3 regions of the Oerskovia paurometabola genome follow, and region 2 is predicted to be linked to each of the others. Evidence: predicted binding sites of a transcription regulator. Region 2 holds the regulator's gene; each other region holds the start of a gene.

Evidence for each region. Region 2 encodes HspR, which represses chaperone genes until heat shock. Its sites were predicted from a motif close to AAGTTGAGTCNNNNNGACTCAACTT; they were not measured.
Region 1: JOD48_RS01975 (Hsp20/alpha crystallin family protein) is a predicted target of HspR. The motif match lies at 2,774-2,798, and genes of this name have one in related genera.
Region 3: clpB (ATP-dependent chaperone ClpB) is a predicted target of HspR. The motif match lies at 2,452-2,476, and genes of this name have one in related genera.

The regions. Positions count from the first base shown of each region.
Region 1 covers NZ_JAFBBV010000001.1:439,288-445,308, reverse strand. The annotation lists gene JOD48_RS01995 (organic hydroperoxide resistance protein) at 1-161, shown strand, start outside; gene JOD48_RS01990 (SDR family oxidoreductase) at 244-882, shown strand; gene JOD48_RS01985 (class I SAM-dependent methyltransferase) at 1,137-1,754, shown strand; gene JOD48_RS19365 (excalibur calcium-binding domain-containing protein) at 1,900-2,697, shown strand; gene JOD48_RS01975 (Hsp20/alpha crystallin family protein) at 2,838-3,254, shown strand; gene JOD48_RS01970 (SDR family NAD(P)-dependent oxidoreductase) at 3,404-4,249, opposite strand; gene JOD48_RS01965 (hypothetical protein) at 4,350-5,279, opposite strand; gene JOD48_RS01960 (hypothetical protein) at 5,414-6,021, shown strand, end outside.
Region 2 covers NZ_JAFBBV010000001.1:3,995,121-4,001,141, forward strand. The annotation lists gene JOD48_RS17795 (sigma-70 family RNA polymerase sigma factor) at 1-1,647, opposite strand, end outside; gene JOD48_RS17800 (hypothetical protein) at 1,883-2,650, shown strand; gene JOD48_RS17805 (DUF1540 domain-containing protein) at 2,797-3,105, opposite strand; gene JOD48_RS17810 (heat shock protein transcriptional repressor HspR) at 3,297-3,800, opposite strand; gene JOD48_RS17815 (DnaJ C-terminal domain-containing protein) at 3,856-4,875, opposite strand; gene grpE (nucleotide exchange factor GrpE) at 5,054-5,695, opposite strand; gene dnaK (molecular chaperone DnaK) at 5,692-6,021, opposite strand, start outside.
Region 3 covers NZ_JAFBBV010000001.1:601,055-607,075, reverse strand. The annotation lists gene clpB (ATP-dependent chaperone ClpB) at 1-2,401, opposite strand, end outside; gene JOD48_RS02700 (hypothetical protein) at 2,652-3,203, shown strand; gene JOD48_RS02695 (alpha/beta hydrolase) at 3,329-4,285, shown strand; gene JOD48_RS02690 (cation diffusion facilitator family transporter) at 4,319-5,344, opposite strand; gene mnhG (monovalent cation/H(+) antiporter subunit G) at 5,411-5,860, opposite strand; gene JOD48_RS02680 (MrpF/PhaF family protein) at 5,857-6,021, opposite strand, start outside.

The sequences.
Region 1 (6,021 bases), 3.6 Mb from region 2:
ACGGCGGCGGGTACACCCTCGCCGTGCAGCTGGAGGCCAGCCTGCCCGGCGTCGAGCGCGCGGTGGCCCAGGAGCTCGTCGAGGCCGCGCACCAGGTCTGCCCCTACTCGAACGCGACGCGCGGCAACATCGAGGTGACCGTGGCGGTCGTCGAGGAGTAGTCCTGCCTGCCCCCAGCGGGCGGAGCGCGCGTCCTCGGTGCACCGTGGAGGGAGCACCGTCACCGACACCACGAGGAGAACCATGAACGTCGCCCTGATCGGAGCCCACGGCAAGGTGGGTCGCCTGGTCGTCCCCATCCTCAGGGACCACGAGATCGAGGTGAGCGGGATCGTGCGGCACGAGTCGCAGCTCCCGCTCGTCGAGGAGCTCGGCGGCACGCCGTTGCTGCTCGACGTCGAGAACGCCACGACCGAGGAGATCACCGAGGCCCTGCGCGGGCACGACGCCGTGGTGTGGTCCGCCGGCGCCGGTGGCGGGAGCCCGGAGCGGACCTACGCCGTCGACCGGGACGCCGCGATCCGTTCGATGGACGCGGCCGCCGCCGCGGGCGTCTCGCGCTACGTCATGGTGTCGTGGATCGGCTCGGTGCCGGACCACGGTGTGCCGGAGGACAACAGCTTCTTCCCGTACGCCGACGCCAAGCTCGCCGCCGACGACCACCTGCGCGGCACCGACCTGGACTGGACGATCCTGGGCCCGGGCACCCTGACGAACGACGAGCCGACCGGCATGATCACGGTCGACGCGCACGAGGGGAAGACGTCGCGCGGCAACGTCGCCCTCGTCGTCGCGCAGGCCCTGCGCTCGCCGTCGACCGTGGGGCAGTTCGTCCGTTTCGTCGACGGCGAGACGCCGGTCCTGGAGGTCTTCGGCCGCTAGCCCGGTGTCCCCGGGGTGCCGAGAACGGGGTTGAGGTCGTTCTGCCGCCGATACCGACCTCCATCCCGTTCTCGACCGCAGGCAACCTCGTGGTGGGCGAGGGGTCCGGGTCCGGTCGGTGAGACCGGGTCTGGTCGGCGCTGGACGGTCGCCGGGGTAGTACCCGGTGGGGGTACGGTCGAAGGTGCGGCGACCCGCTCTCGTGGCCGCCGCCGAGCCCGTTCAGAGCCCCGCCCGACCCCGAGGAGCCACCGGTGAGCAAGGCCAACCCCACCCGCTGGGAGCAGAAGACCGCCGTGAACCCGTCCCACTCGACCTGGTACGTCGAGCGGTTCCGCGCCATGGCCGCCCAGGGCGCCGACCTCGCGGGCGAGGCCCGGCTGGTCGACGCGATGGTTCCCCGCGGCGCCCGCATCCTCGACGCGGGCAGCGGCCCGGGGCGCGTCGGTGCCGAGCTCGCAGCGCGCGGTCACACCGTGGTGGGCGTCGACGTCGACCCCGTGCTCATCGAGGCCGCCGAGGCAGACCACCCCGGTTCGACGTGGCTCGTCGGGGACATCGCCGAGCTCGACCTTCCCGCGGCCGGGATCGCCGAGCCGTTCGACCTGATCGTGTGCGCCGGGAACGTCGTCACGTTCCTCGCGCCGGGCACCGAGGTCGAGGTGCTGCGCCGCTTCCGCGCCCACCTGGCGCCGGGCGGTCGGGCCGTCGTCGGCTTCGGAGCGGGGCGCGGGTACGCGTTCGACGCGTTCTTCGCCGACGCCGCCGAGGCCGGGCTCGAGGTTCAGCTCAAGCTCTCGACGTGGGACCTGCGGCCGTTCGCCGAGGACGGCGACTTCCTCGTCGCCGTGCTGGGAGCACCTGAGAACTGACGCGTCGCGGTCCGCTCCCGGGGGATTTCACCCCCTCCCGGGTGCTGACGCGAGGGCTCTGCTCCCCCTAGCCTCCGGGGTGTCGACCGAACGACGGTCGCCCCGGCACCGCCGCGCGCGTGCCCGCTCGACGAGGAGCCCTGCCATGACCGTTCGCTTCAACCCGCCCCCGGGCTGGCCCACCCCGCCCGAGGGATGGACCCCGGACCCCCACTGGACGCCCGACCCTCGCTGGCCGGCGAAGCCCGCCGACTGGCCGCTCTGGGTCGAGGACCCCGCAGCGGTCGAACCGACCGAGCAGACCATGGCACTGCCGGTCGCGAGCCTCACCGGTGCGGGAGCCGTGGCAGGCCGTCACGACGGTCGCACGCGGCGCATCGTGCTCGTCGCCTTCCTGTGCCTCGCCTTCCTGGTCGTCGGGCTACTGCTGGGCGCCGTGCCCTCGGGCTCGCGGCTCGCCGCCGCCGAGGCCACCCTGGGCGAGGCGACGGAGGCTCGCGCCGCCCTGGACGAGGACAGCGCGGCGCTCACGACCGCGCAGGACGAGCTGGGCGCCGCTCAGGCCGACGTCACGGCCCGCGAGGAGGCAGCGGTCGCGAAGGAGGCCGAGCTCGCGACCCGCGAGTCGGCCGCCGTGACGGCCGAGGCCGACCTCCAGGCCCGGCTGACGGCGGTCGAAGGACGCGAGGGCGCGGTCACCGCGGCCGAGGCCGACCTCCAGGCGCGGAGCGCGGCGACGGGTCGCTCGGGCACGTCGTCGAGCGCACCGAAGGTGACCACGCCGGACGCGCCCGCCGGGATCGTCGGCGGGAGCGGGGGCGGCGCGGTGTCCTACGCGAACTGCGACGCGGTCCGGGCTGCTGGCAAGGCGCCGATCCGGTCCGGAGACCCCGGGTACAGCAAGAAGCTGGACCGCGACGGCGACGGCGTGGGCTGCGAGTAGCCCCCCGCCACGACGGGGCCCGGTCGGCGCGCCTTCCGGGGTCGTCGGTCGTTCGTCCAGGGCGAACGCCGACCCGGAATTGAGCGGAGGCGACTCAAGTTGTACCGGTCAGAGGTTCCGCACCGACCGAAGGAGTCACCATGACGACCACCCTGACCACCGCCCCCGCGTTCGACCGCGCCCTGCGCGACCTGCTCACCGCCCGCCCCGTGGCAGGCGTCCCGGCCCACGCCGACGTCTTCCAGGACGGCGACGACCTGGTCGCCCGCTTCGACCTGCCGGGGATCGACCCCGCCCAGGACGTCACGGTCGAGGTCGAGGGCCGCAAGCTCGTCGTGCGCGGCGAGCGCAAGGACGAGCGGGCCGAGGAGGCCGAGGGCCGTCGCGTCCGCGAGGTCCGCTACGGCGCGTTCCACCGCGTCGTGACCCTCCCCCAGGCCGCCGACGCGAGCGCCATCAGCGCCCGCTACGACGCAGGCGTCCTGACCGTCACCGTCGCCGGCGTCTACGCCGGCACGACGCCGCAGCGCATCGAGGTCACGACCTCCGCGTCCTGACGGTCTTCCAGACCTCCCCGCCGCAGGTCACCCCCCTTCGGCCGGCGGCGCGGTGAGTCGACGGGCCCGGATGCGAGAGCACCGGGCCCGTCGTGCTGTCCGGGGCCCGTTCGACACGTACGGCCGGTGCGCCGGTCGGGCCCGAGTCTTCAGGCCGCCGCCCCCGGGGCGTCGTCGTCGGCGACCATCGCCGCGCTCCGTTCCCACAGCTCGGCCGCGAGCCGCGGGTCACCCACGAGGGGATGGGTCGTCGCGACCTTGCGCTTGACGTAGTAGCTCCCCGGCTCCCAGTCGACGCCCGGGGTCGTCGTCGCGAGCCACACGAGGGTGTCGGCCCCCTTGGTCGACGACGTGAGGAAGCGGCTCAGCACCGTCTGGTACATCACGCGCATGCTGCTCGTCGACGTCGCGGCGAAGTTCGTCGCGACCACGCCGGGGTGGAACGACGCCGCCGCGATGCCGGCCGCGCGGTACCGGCGGTCGAGCTCGCGCGTGAACAGGTTCACCGCGAGCTTCGCGTTGCCGTACGCGGTGTTGGGCGCGTAGGACCGTTCGGACTCGAGGTCGTCGACGTGGAAGTCGCTGAAGAGCCGGTGCGCGGCGCTGCTCGTGCTGATGACGCTCGCGTGGCTCTCTTCCAACCGGTCGAGCAGCAGCGTCGTGAGGAGGAACGGCGCGAGGTGGTTGACCTGGAACGTCAGCTCGTGGCCGTCCTCGGAGACCTGACGGTCGGCCATGATGCCGCCCGCGTTGTTCGCGAGGACGTCGATCCGCTCGTAGCGGTCCCGCAGCTGCGCGGCGAGCGCCCGCACCTCGGCCAGGCGTGCGAAGTCCGCCACGAAGTGGTCGGCTCCCAGCTCGCGCGCGACGGCTGCGGTCTTCTCGGGCGAGCGCCCCACGACCACGACCTCGTGCCCGTCCGTGGCGAGCGCCCGGGCTGCCGCCGACCCGATCCCGTCGCTCGCTCCCGTGATGACGATCGTCCTGCGTGCCATGTGCCGTCCCGCCTCGTGTCGTGCCGTCGCCGTGCCCCTCTCGGAGCGTAGACCGCGCGCGGGGGCCAGGCAGGGCGGCGCGGTCGCCGCCCGGGCCGGGCTACGCCGTCGGGCCGGTGTCTCGCGTGAAGCGGTCCCGTAGTCCCAGCGCGGTCGAGCGCCACGCCGCGGCCCGCTTGATCGTCGCGCCCATCTCGCCCTCGTCGACCGGGACGTGCACGACCCGCACGCCCCGCTCGGCCGCGAGCGCGAGCATCGCATCGGTCGACCCGGGGAACGCGAGCTGCAGCAGGACCGACGTCGTGCTCGCCTGCCGCTCCCCCTCGCCGATGCGCCGCTTGTAGAGGATCTCGGTCACGGTCCGCCGCGTGAACGAGCCGCCTGCGGGCGCCGCACCGCCGACCGGCGCCTCGTCCGTGGTGTCGCCCGGCTCCAGGAGACGAGCGGCGTCGTCGGGCAGCGGGACGACGCTCAGGTACAGCGACACGAGCAGCTCCGAGACCTTGCCCAGGACCCAGCCGCGCCCCGGCACGCGCGGGATCACGCGCAGGTACTGCGCGAAGTTCGCCTCGAGCGCGTCGGCCGACAGGCTCGACCACGCAGGCTGCGTGCGCACCTCGAGCACGCGGTCCCAGTCGATCGCGCCGCCGTCGAACCCGACCTCGCGCGGGCCGACGTGCACGGCCCCGAACCGGTCGAGCAGCTCGAGCGGCTTGGTCGCGAAGCGCGGCACCAGCGGGACCTGGCGCACCAGCCCCGCGGCCGAGGCGTCCCAGTGCTCGGTGAGCGGCACGGCCGGGCGCGGGTAGGCGTCGAGGGCGCGACCCACCCAGCCGGTGACCAGGGCGTCGAGGCGCGGCTTCTTCGCGGTCTCCTCGCTGCCGTCGCGCTCCACGCTGCCCGACGGCGGGGCGTCCGTCGCGTCGTCGGCGGCGGTGGCGTCGGCAGTGGCGTCGGCGGTGGCGTCGGCGGCGGTGGCGTCGGTCGGCGCGTCGGCGACGGCCACGCTGAGCGGCGCTTCCTGGTCCATGGGTTCCCCTGCGTGTCGACGACTGTGCACGACGCCCGGGTTCGGGCCGGACGCGGTCAACCCTGGACCCTACCTTCTCCGTGCCGTCAGGTACTTGGAAGGTGCCGGCCCGGGAACGGTGCGACGCTGGACCGATGAGCGACGAGCCCGGCACGAGCGGCGAGCAGGCCGCCGACCGGCTGTTCGCCCTGCCTCTCGACGAGTTCGTCGCCGCGCGGAACGCCGCCGCCAAGCACGCGACGACCGCCGGGGACGCCGTGGGCGCCGCACGGTTGCGCGCGCTCACCAAGCCGACCGTCGCCGCGTGGGTCGTCAACCAGGTCGCCCGCACGCACCCCGACGAGGTCGGTGACCTCGTCGGACTCGGCGAGGACCTGCGCGCCGCGACCGAGGCGCGCGACCGGGCGCGACTCACCGAGCTCGACCACGAGCGTCGACGGCAGGTCGACGCGCTGGTGCGAGAGGTGTCGCGCGCGGGCGAGGTCGGCGGGCGCGCCGTGTCGGGCGAGGTGCTGCGGCGCCTCGGCGAGACGCTCACCGCGGCCGTCATGGACCGCGACGCCGGGGCCCTCGTGCGGGCTGGGTGCCTGACGCAGGCGCTCCAGTACGTCGGGTTCGGGATCGTGGACGAGTCGGGCGAGAGCGCCGACGTCGTGTCGTTGAGCGCGGAGCGCGCGGCGCGGCGCGGCACGGGGGCGCGTTCGCGGGCCGCCGGGCAGCAGGGCGAGGAGGCTCCCCCACC
Region 2 (6,021 bases):
CGAGTTCGACGCCGTGAGGGCCAGGTCCTGCGGGGCACGGGCAGCGAGGGTGAGCGGGGAGAAGGCCAGGTCGAGGGAGGCCGGCGGAGCGGGGGTCACAGGCAGGACGGGGTCCGGAGCGCCCGGGAACGGGTCGACCGGCGTCAACGGGACGCTCGGCGGCGTGAGGGGCGTCGTAGCGGTCTCTCCGGAGCCCGCAGCCCCCGAGCCGCTCCCGTTCGAGGCAGGCTCCGCGGGGTTCGAGGCCTCGGCGGGCGCGCTGTCGAGCGGCGCCGTGTTCGCCGGTGAGGTGGGATCGGTCCCCGGGGCGGGCAGGGCCTCGCTCTTCGGGGTGCCCGTGGGAGAGTCCGAGGGCGAGCCGGACGGGCTCTGCGACGGGTCGGGGCTGGCCCCGGCGCTCGGGGGCGGGTCGGACGAGAAGCCCCCGGACACCGCGACGACGCCGGCTCCCACGGCCGCGACCGCCACGACGCCGACGGCTGCGGCGATCAAGGGGGACGCGGCGATGAAGGCCGCCAGGCCGGTCGCGCCGGCTGCGGCCGCAGCTCCGGTGCCGACCGCGGCACTCGCGCCGACGGCTGCGGCTGCGCCCAGCCCGCCGCTCGTGGCAGCCGCACCGGCCGCCGCCGCGCCACCCATGGCGCCGGTTCCGGCGGCTCCACCACCCACGGCGCCGGTCCCGGCAGCCGCACCGCTGCTGCCCGCCGCGGCCCCTGAACCAGCGGCGCCAGAGCCGGAGGCCCCCGCTGCGCCGCTGCCAGCACCGCCGCTGGCGCCACCACCGGCCGCGCCCGTGGCCCCCGCGGCGCCTGCGCCGACCGCGGCACCTCCGGTGAGCGGGAGAGCTGTCCCGACCAGGCCCAGCCCTGCCGCCCCGAAGACCAGGGGGGCGATGACGGCGCGCATGCCGTGCGAGACGTCGCCGAGCTCGAGCACGAGCGCGCGGCACTCACCGCACTCCTCGAGGTGGGCGTCGACCTTGGCGGTCTCCCGCTTGGCCAGACCGCCGCGGACGTAGGACCCGAGCAGCGGGTTGACGTTCTCGCACCCGGCGCTGCTCGCGCCCGTGAGGTGCTGCTGGAGGTACGCCTGGCGCAGCCCTTCGCGGGCCCGGTAGGCGAGCGCCGAGACACCGTTGGCCGTGAGGCCGAGCAGCGGTGCGATCTGGGCCGGGTTCATCTCCTCGACCTCGGTGTACCAGAGCACGGCCTGCCATCGCTCGGGCAGACCTTGGTAGGCCTTGGTCACGACGGATCGTTCGAACCCCAGGAGCGTGGGGTCCTCGGTCGACGCCATGGGTCCGAACGCGCTCTCGAACGTCTCGATGTCGTCGGTGGGCTGCGTGCGTCGGCCCGCGTTCGACAGGTCGTAGGACAGGCGCCGGACGACGGTGAAGAGGTAGGCGCGGAACGTCACGTCGGGTCCGCCGCCGGACTGCAGGATGCCCAGGACCTTGGCGAAGGCTTCGGACACCATGTCGTCGGCGTCCGAGCCCGAGCGCACGTACTGGCGCGCCACGGTGCGCGCCGCGGCGGCATGCCGCTCGTACAGCGCACCGAATGCCGCGTAGTCTCCCGCGCGTACAGCGGTGATCAGCTCGGCATCGCTCGTCGGGGCGTCGTCCCTCGACGTGTCGACCTGCGTCATGCCCTACCGCCTCTGACTCCGCCTCACCTCGTCAGGTAAGGCTCTCCCGTTCATCCTAGACGGGAAAACTGGTGGTGTTATCTACGTCTCAACGCGGTTTCGCCCGTCTTGTCCGTCTGTCAGGATGACAGAACCGACGGAATGTGCTGCATGTCCGTCGGTGTGTCGAGTGGATGAAAGAGAATCAGGACGCCGCTGTCGCGTCATGAGCACGGGGCTCACACGTCTCATGGGTATGGACCTACGACCTGGCTACCCCGAGCCAGCCGTCGCCTCGCTGCTCGACGAGTGGCAGGCGGCCAGTACGAACAGCGTCTGGCTGCGGCCAGGCGACTGGTACCACCCTGCCGTCGAGGCGCTCGTCGAGGCGCTCACGGACTCCCGCTGCCCGGCCGCTGCCGCCGAGCGGCTCGGTGAGGCCCGCGGCCGCGACGGGATCAGCATCGGCGAGACCATCGACGACCTGACCTGCTTGTTCGACCTCTGGGGCACCGCTCCCGACCTTCGCGTGCTGCGGGCAGTCAGCACAGGGTGGGCCGTGGGCAACGAGGTGATCCCCGGCGCGCCGCCCACGACCGATCCTCGGTCGGGGCTCGTCACGGTCCCCTACCTCGTCCAGCGCCTCCAGGAGACGTACGGGCAGGCGGACCGCCTGGGGACCCCGGCCTCCGCGACGCACTGCCTCGTCCTGGTGGACGTCGCGGTCGAACGCATCGACGGCTGGCAGAAGGTCGCCCGCGCGGCAGCCATGGGCAAGGTGCTGACCGAGACGTTCGGCCTCGGGCACCCGGTCGCGACGCTCGGTGGCGGGATCTACGCGGCGCTCTGCGCTCGCACGGCCGACGTCGGGCCGGTCCGTGCGGAGCTCCGGCACAGGATCGAACGCATCGCGCTCACGTTCGGCGTGACGGCGATCCTCCGGCGCCCGCCCCGCATCTGGGTCGAGCCTCTTCCCGCGCAGCATGCCGACGCGGCGAAGATGCTCCACGACCTCTCTCGCTAGGCGCCCCGGCCTCTCTCGCTAGACCACGCCGTCGTCGGGCGCTCCGGCCGCCCGGCGAGGCCCCCAGCACGCCACGACGCCCCGTCGTCCGGCGAGGGACGAGCGGGGCGTCGTGGAGGAATCGCGTCGGGGGGAGGACGCGAGGGTCAGCGGGGGCTGTAGGTCAGGCAGTCCGCGTGGTCGGCGCCCTGCGGGCCGGCCCCGACGCGGATCGAGGAGGCGTTGCACTCGAGCGACTCGTTGTGCGAGCACTCTCCGCGCTGGCAGGCACCGACGTGCGCGATGACCTTCTCGAGGCCGCCCTTGGCGGTGAGGGGGATGAACGTGGCGCACTCGGCCTCGCTGCCGTGCGCGGCGATCGTCACGGCGCCGGCGTGGCAGCCGTGCTCGTGGTTGTATCCGCAGCCGTCGATCGAACACTCGACGACCTGGGGCATCTCCATCAGGCTGCTCATGGACTTCTCCTTGCTCGAAGGGCGGGGCGTTCTACCGTGCTTTTCCCTCACGGTATTCCTTCGCGCAGCCTGTGTATAGGAAGCAAGGCCTCACTCACTTCGGCGGAATTCCGCCATTTTTACGTCATGCAGACCGCACGTAATTGCGCTGCGGGAATTCCTGCCGGGACGCGCGAACGCCACCGCGCAGGTCAGGAGCCCCGGCCGGGTCGCCACAGCACGAGCGCCCGTGCCTCGCCGGTCTCGACGACCTGGCCGCCGCGACCGGCGTCCACCGTCCGCTCCCCCGCCGAGCGGCGCACCCGCCGCCCGCGCGGCACCATGACGACGTCGCCGCTCACCCCGGCGGCGAACACGCGCCCTCCTTCGAGCTGGGCGGAGAGGGCGTCGAGTCGGGACTCGAGCCGGCTCACCTGCTCCTCGAGCGTGAGGATGCGACGGATGCCCGCGAGGTTGATGCCCTCCTCCTGGGAGAGCCGCTGGACCTCGAGGAGCTTGGCGACGTCCCGCTGGGAGTAGCGGCGTCCGCGCCCCATGGTGCGGCGCGGGGTCACGAGTCCCAGGCGGTCGTACTGGCGCAGGGTCTGCGGGTGCATCCCGGCGAGCGTCGCGGCCTGCGAGATGGCGAGCACGGGGGCGTCGTCGTACGCGTTGAACGGGATCTCGCTCCCCGTGGGAGCCTCGTTCCTGGCCATGCCCTGCCTCCTCTCGCTGGTGCTGCGGAACCGTCCTGCTTGGTGCCTGTCGGCTCTACTCTGCCGCGCGCCCGAACAGGTCGGCGCGCACGTCGGTGCTCTCGCCGTCGGTCGCGGCGGCGAGCGCCTCGACGGCCTCCTTGGCGGCCTTCGAGAGCTTCTGCGGCACGACGACCTGGATCGTGACGAGCAGGTCGCCCGTCGCCTTGGCCGTCTTGACGCCCTTGCCCTTGACGCGCAGCGTGCGTCCCGACGGCGTGCCCGCGGGGACCTTGACCTTGACGGGCTTGCCGTCGAGCGTCGGGACCTCGATGGTCGCGCCGAGCGCGGCCTCCGCGAACGTCACGGGGACGGTCAGGCGCAGGTTGTGCTTCTCGTCGACCGAGAACACGGGGTGCGGCGTGACGTGCACCGTGATGACCAGGTCGCCGGGGGCGCCGCCCGCGACGCCGGGGCGTCCCTTGCCGCGCAGCCGGATCTTCTGGCCGTCGCGGACGCCTGCCGGGATGCGGGCCGTGATGGTGCGGCCCTCGGTCGTGACGTTGACGGTCGAGCCCTCGACCGCGGGCCGGAACCCGAGCGTGGCCGACGAGTGCACGTCGGCGCCCGCCTGCGGGCGCTGGTACCCGGCGTTGGGGCGGAAGCCGGTCTGGCCTGCCCCGCCGCCGAACATCGACCCGAGGATGTCCTCGAAGCCGCCGCCACCACCGCTCTGCGTGGAGTACCGGACGCGGCCTCCCCCGCCGCCGCCTCCGCCGAACATGCCGCCGAAGATGTCCTCGAACCCGCCGGAACCGCCGGCGGGTCCACCGGCTCCTGCGGAGAAGCGGGCGCCCCCGCCGGCCATGGCACGGATCGCGTCGTACTGCTGGCGCTGCTCGGCGTCGGACAGGACCGCGTAGGCCTCGCCGATCTCCTTGAACTTCGCCTCGGCCTTCGCGTCACCCTGGTTCTGGTCGGGGTGATACGTGCGGGCCAGCTTGCGGTACGCCTTCTTGATCGCGGCGTCGTCGGCATCCTTGGGGACGCCAAGCGCGGCGTAGAAGTCCTTCTCGATCCAGTCCTGACCGGTCAAGGCGCCTCCTCTCATAGGTCTCACCGGCCCCGGGGCCGGTGGTGGTGCTTACGTCCATAGTGGTCGTGCTCCCGGGGCCCGACGGCGGAGGTCACCTTCACGTGGAAGGTGCGCTCCGCCGTCGGGCGCCCGGGTGGTGGGTGCCCGGTCCCGCGGGACCTGGCACCCACCTGTGTCTCTACTCCGGTCCGACGACCGAGACGCGCGCGGCGCGCACGATCTTCTCGCCGATCCGGTAGCCCGGCTCGATGACCATGTTGACCGTGGCCGACGTCGCGGCCGGGTCCACCTGGTGCATGAGCGCCTCGTGGACGGTCGGGTCGAACTCCTCGCCCACGACGCCGTACCGCTCGATGCCGAACTTCGCCAGGCTCGCGTCGAGCTTGTCGGAGATCGCGACGAACGGGCCGTCGAGCTCGCCGTGCTGGCGCGCCCGGTCGATGTCGTCGAGGACCGGCAGGAGCGCGGCCAGGACGTCCTCGACGCCCTTGACGCGCGCGGCCTCCTGGTCACGCAGCGACCGGTTGCGGTAGTTGGTGAAGCTGGCCCGCTCGCGCTGGAGGGCGTCGAGGTGGGCAGCCGCCTCGGACTGCGCAGCGAGAAGCGCTGCGTCGTCCCCGGCCTCGCCGGTGGGCTCGAAGTCGAGCCCGGCCAGCGGGTCGCTCTCCGCGTCGTTCCCGGCCGAACCGGGCACGGAGCTGGCCCCCTCGGGGGCAGCCTCCTTGGGCTGCCCCTCCGGGGTCACCTTGCGCTTGTCCGTGAAGTGGAAGGGCTGGTCCTCGGAGCCGAGCTCCTCGGGGCCCTGCGCGTCGCTCGTCACTTCTTGTCGTCCTCGTCCACGATCTCCGCGTCGACGATGTCCTCGTCGGGCGCAGAGGTCGCACCGGCGGCCGCAGCGGCGTCCGCGTCAGCGGCACCCTGGTCGCCCGCGGCCTGCTCCTGCTCGGCCGACGCGTAGAGCGCCTCGCCGATCTTCTGGCTCGAGGCCAGGAGCTTCTCGTGGGCGGACTTCACGGCCTCGGCGTCCTCGCCCTCGAGCGCGGACTTGACCGACGCGATGTCGGACTCGACCTCGGTCACGACGTCGGCGGGGATCTTCTCCTTGTTCTCCGCGACGAGCTTCTCGGTCGAGTACACGAACGCCTC
Region 3 (6,021 bases), 3.4 Mb from region 2:
TGAGGCGACGGTCCGCGAGGCGCTCGCCGAGCCGGTCGACCGCGATGTCCACGATCCGCCCCAGCTCGTCGAGGTTCAGCGGGTCGAAGATCACGACGTCGTCGAGCCGGTTGATGAACTCCGGCTTGAAGTTCGACCGGACCGCCGACATGACGGCCTCGCGCTTGGCCGCGTCGTCGAGCATGGGGTCCACGAGGAACTGCGAGCCCAGGTTCGACGTCAGCACCAGGATGACGTTGCGGAAGTCGACCGTGCGGCCCTGGCCGTCGGTCAACCGGCCGTCGTCGAGCACCTGCAGCAGGATGTCGAACACCTCGGGGTGCGCCTTCTCGACCTCGTCGAGCAGCACGACCGAGTACGGCCTGCGCCGCACGGCCTCGGTGAGCTGGCCGCCCTCCTCGTAGCCGACGTACCCCGGAGGGGCACCGACCAGGCGTGCGACGCTGTGCTTCTCGCTGTACTCCGACATGTCGATGCGCACCATGGCGCGCTCGTCGTCGAACAGGAAGTCCGCGAGCGCCTTCGCGAGCTCGGTCTTGCCGACGCCCGTGGGGCCGAGGAACAGGAACGAGCCCGTGGGGCGGTCGGGGTCGGCGACGCCCGCACGAGAACGCCGTACGGCGTCCGAGACCGCCGCGACCGCTGCCTTCTGGCCGATCAGTCGCTTGCCGATCACGTCCTCCATGTGGAGGAGCTTCTCGGACTCGCCCTGGAGCATGCGGCCCGCGGGGATGCCGGTCCACGCGGAGACGACCTCGGCGATCTCGTCCGCGCCGACCTTGTCGGCGATCATGGGCGCCTGCGGCGCGGTGGCGGACTCGTCGCTGTCGATCGACGCCTCCTCCTGCTCGGCGGCCTGGAGCTGCTCCTGGAGCTGCGGGATCTCGCCGTACTGGATGCGGCCCGCGGTCTCGAGGTCACCCTCGCGGATGGCCCGCTCGACCTGGACGCGCAGCTCGTCGAGCTTGGCGCGCAGGTCGCCGACGCGGTTGTGGCCCGCCTTCTCGGCGTCCCAGCGCGCGGTCAGCGCGGACAGCTCCTCGCGACGGTCCGCGAGGTCGGCGCGCAGCTTCTCGAGGCGCTCGCGCGAGGCGGGGTCGTCGGACTCCGAGAGCACGACCTCCTCCATCTCCAGGCGCGTGACGGCACGCTGGAGCTCGTCGATCTCGATGGGCGAGGAGTCGAGCTCCATGCGCAGGCGCGACGCGGCCTCGTCGACCAGGTCGATCGCCTTGTCGGGGAGCTGGCGGCCCGTGATGTAGCGGTCGGACAGCGCGGCGGCGGCCACGAGCGCCGAGTCGGCGATCGTCACCTTGTGGTGCGCCTCGTAGCGCTCCTTGAGTCCGCGCAGGATCGCGACCGTGTCCTCGACCGAGGGCTCGCCCACGAAGACCTGCTGGAAACGGCGCTCGAGGGCGGGGTCCTTCTCGATGTGCTCGCGGTACTCGTCGAGGGTCGTCGCACCGACCAGGCGCAGCTCGCCGCGGGCGAGCATGGGCTTGAGCATGTTGCCCGCGTCCATGGCGCCCTCGCCGCCCGCACCCGCACCGACGACCGTGTGGAGCTCGTCGATGAACGTCACGACCTCGCCGTCTGAGGACTTGATCTCCTCCAGGACGGCCTTGAGGCGCTCCTCGAACTCGCCGCGGTACTTGGCGCCCGCGACCATGGCCGCGAGGTCGAGCGAGATGAGCTTCTTGCCCTTGAGCGAGTCGGGGACGTCGCCCGCGACGATGCGCTGGGCCAACCCCTCGACGACGGCCGTCTTGCCGACGCCGGGCTCACCGATCAGGACGGGGTTGTTCTTGGTGCGGCGCGAGAGGACCTGCACGACGCGGCGGATCTCCGAGTCGCGCCCGATCACGGGGTCGAGCTTGCCCTCGGCCGCGGCCGCGGTGAGGTCCTGGCCGTACTGCTCGAGCGCCTTGTAGGTCCCCTCGGGGTTGGGGCTCGTCACGCGGCCCGAGCCACGGACCGCGGGCAGCGCGGAGCGCAGCGCGTCGGCGCTCGCCCCGGCGTCGCCGAGGATCTGCGCGGCGGGCGAGGAGCCCGCGGCGATCCCGATGAGCAGGTGCTCGGTCGAGACGTACTCGTCCCCCATGCCCTGGGCCTCCTTCGAGGCCAGGTCGAGCGCGGCGGACGTGCTGCGCGACGCGGTGGGCTGGGCGACGGCCGAGCCGCTCGCGGTGGGCAGCGCGACGAGGGCCGCGCGCACCTTCTGGCCGATCGCCTGGGCGTTCGCGCCCACGGCGTCGAGCAGCCCGACGGCGACTCCCCCCTCCTGCGTGAGGAGCGCGGCGAGGAGGTGGGCGGGTTCGAGCTGGGGGTTGCCGGCGGCCGAGGCGGTCTGGATGGCCTCGCCGATGGCCTGCTGGGACATGGTGGTGAACTTGGTGTCCATGGGGTCTCCGGATACTTCAGGGTCTGGGTCTACCTGGAACAACAGGGCCTGACTTGAGCCTATTCCACTCAACTCTGTCCGTCATGTCAGCCATGCGGCGTCAGGTCCGGGTACCAACGGGTGGCACCCCCTTCTCACCGACGTCGATCCACGGGATGCTGTGGGGCGTGAAGACACGACGGCTCGAACCTCCTGCCACCATCGCACCGGACCATACCGACCGCACCACGGCGCCGGACGGTGGCCCGCGATGAGCATCCTGCTCCTCCTCGTCCTCGCCGTCGTCCTGGTCGGTCTCGTCGTGATCGGCGTCGTCGCGTGGCTCCTGCTGCGCCCCAAGAAGGTGCCCGCGCCGCAGCCCTACGGGTACGGCGCACCGGTCGACGGCTACCCGGGGCAGGCGCCGGCCGGGTACCCCGGCCAGCCCGCGCCGAACGGGTACCCGGGCCACGCCGTCCCGCCCGCCCAGCCCCACGTGGTCCCGAGCGGGCAGCCGCCGTACCAGGCGTACCAGGCGTACCCCGCGCAGCCACCGGCACCGCCCCAGGGCGCCGCGCACCCGTACGGCCCGCCGAGCGCTCCGCCCGCCCCGCCCGCTCCGGCCGCCTCGTCCGGCGCCCCCGTCGCGCCCGCCCAGACGTGGACCGCGCAGGTCACCGACCCCGGGACCGAGCAGGTGGACGACTCGGAGATGGACGAGTCGACCCGCCTTCGGGAGGACGTGCGCCCCGCCCCGCCCGCAGCACCCCCGGCTCCCCCGGTCCCGCCGTCGCCCCCGACAGGCCTCGCCCCGCCCGCCTGAGCCACGGCACGTCCGGTCAGGGCGAGCGACACCCAGGGATCACGCTCGCTCTGACAGGCCCGCCCCCGCAGTGGACAATGGCGGCACCGCGGCACCGCCCGAGTCCGCGCGCGAAGGGCAGCACCATGACGCACGGCTGGCAGCAGGACGTCCTCGGACCCGACTGGGTCGCCCGCACGCTCGACCTCCCCGGTGGCGACACGGCCACGCTCGTCCGCAAGGCGACGAGCCCGGAGGGCGCACGACGCCGCCGGGCCGTGCTGTACGTCCACGGGTTCGTCGACTACTTCTTCCAGACCCACCTGGGCGACGCCTTCGAGGAGCACGGCTACGCGTTCTACGCGGTCGACCTGCGCGGGTACGGCCGGTCGCTCGCGCACTGGACCGAGGCCGGCAAGGACCCCAACATGGTCGACGACCTGAGCCTCTACGCCCAGGACCTCGACGCGGCAGCCGCCGTGATCCGGGCCGAGGGGCACGACGAGCTCGTGGTCGTCGGACACTCGACGGGCGGCCTCGTCACGAGCCTGTGGGCCAACGCCCGCCCCGGCAAGGTGGCTGCGCTCGTCCTCAACAGCCCGTGGTTCGACCTCAACTCGTCCTGGTTCGACCGTGTGATCTCCACCCGGGTGATCGACGTCGTCGGGCGCTTCGCCCCGCGGCTCGTGGTGGGCTCGCTCGACGACGCCTACGGGCAGGCCCTGCACACCGGGACCGGCGGCGAGTGGACCTACGAGCTCGGCTGGAAGCCGCACGAGGGCTTCCCCGCGCGGGCAGGCTGGGCGCGCGCGATCCGGCGCGGGCACGCGCAGATCGCTCGCGGTCTGCACGTCCAGTGCCCCGTGCTCGTCCTGACCTCGACACGGTCCGGGCCGAACAAGGGCTGGCACCCCGAGGTCGTCACGACCGACAGCGTGCTCGACGTCCAGCACATCAAGGACCGAGCGCCCGGGCTGGGCGACGACGTGACGCTCGTCGCGATCGAGGGCGGCGCGCACGACCTCGTGCTGTCCCCCGAGCCGGCCCGGACGGCGTTCCTCGACGAGGTCTTCGCGTGGCTCGACGAGCGGCTGCCGGGCTGACCGGCCCGGCGCCGTAGAGCGACGCGCATCGCCCTACGGGACCGCTGGGGCCGACGACACCGACGGCACCAGGGACGGCTCGCTCGCCGGGGACACCGAGATCACGGCCCCCGCGATCACGGGCGCCGCGGTCGCCCGGCGCTCGAGCGCGTCGATGCGCTCGGCGACCACGTGCTCGTCGTCGTCCCCCACGAGGTCGACGCTCGCGACCAGGTACAGCGACCGCGGCCCGACGAACTCGAGGCGCAGGTACGTGACCCGGTCGACCTCGGGGTCGGCGAGCAGCTCGCGGAGCACCGCGTCACGTGTCCCGACCCCCGCGGGCTCGCCCACGAGGAAGCGCCGGTTGCGATCGATGAGGATCCACGAGATGACACCGAGGATCAGGCCGACGACGATCGAGCCGATCGCGTCGGGCACGGGCGACCCCGTGACCTGGTGCAGGAAGATGCCGACGAAGGCCACCACGAGGCCCATGAGCGCTGCGGCGTCCTCGGCGAACACGGCCCGCAGCGTCGGGTCGGACGTGACCAGGACGTGCTGGAGCAGGTCGCGCTCGGCCTTCTTCGCCTCCTTGCGGGCCTGCCGGTTCGCCTGGAGGAACGAGACCCCCTCGAGGACGAACGCGACGCCGAGCACCGCGTACGCGATCCCGAAGTCGTCCGCGGGCTCGGGGTGGACGAGCTCCTGGATGCCGTGCGTGATCGAGACACCCGCCCCCACCGCGAACAGCCCGAGCGCCGCGAACATCGACCACACGTACGCCTCGCGCCCGAACCCCAGCGGGTGGTCGTGGTCAGCGGGCTTGCGCGACCGCTTGTTCGCGAGCAGCAGGAACACCTCGTTGCCCGTGTCGGCCCACGAGTGCACGGCCTCGGCGACCATGGAGGCCGAGCCGGTGAGCACCGCGGCGGCCGACTTCGCGACCGCGATGAGGAGGTTCGCGCCGAACGCGACGATCACCGTGAGCGCGCTCTCGGCGTGCTCCTCGGTCTTCACGACGCGCGGGCTGTCGGCCACAGGCCGCGTGGGGGGCTGCGCACGGGGCGACGAGGTCATGTAGCGGGTCTATCACCGGACCCGTCGCCACGCGCGGGGACGCATCGCCCTCGGCGGGCGCGGCCGTCACCCTCGGCGGGTTCCGGCGTCACCCTCGGCGGGCCCCTTGCCGTCCGCCTTCTCGCGGTCCGCGACGTCCTTCTCGCGGTCCGCGACGTCCTTCTCGCGGTCCGCCGCCTCCTGGTCCGCCGTGAGGTCGTCGAGCACGAGCAGGTCGGGGCGGACCTTCCCGGTCCGGTAGCCCGCACGGCCCACCATGTGCGCGGCGACGGGCGACGTCATGAGCTGGAAGATCACGACGAGCACGAGCATGCCCACGGCCGACCAGCTCCGCAGCCGCAGCCCGAGCGCGATCAGCACGAGGATCAGTCCCAGCACCTGCGGCTTGGTCGCGGCGTGCATGCGCGCGAGCAGGTCCGGGAACCGCACGACGCCCACACCGGCGGCGAACGCGAGGAACGCCCCGCACAGCAGGAAGATCGCGGCGACGACGTCGGCCACCAGGGTCCAGCTCATGAGCGTGCCTCCTCGGGTCCGGTCGAGCCGCCGACCTCGGGGGCCGCGGCCTCCTCGACCTCGTGCAGCGCGTCGGGCTCGTGCTCCGCGCCGTGCTCGGGGTCAGCGGCCTTGTCCTGCTCGCCCTCTTCGGCCGCGAGGCGTTCGGCCTCCTCGGCGGC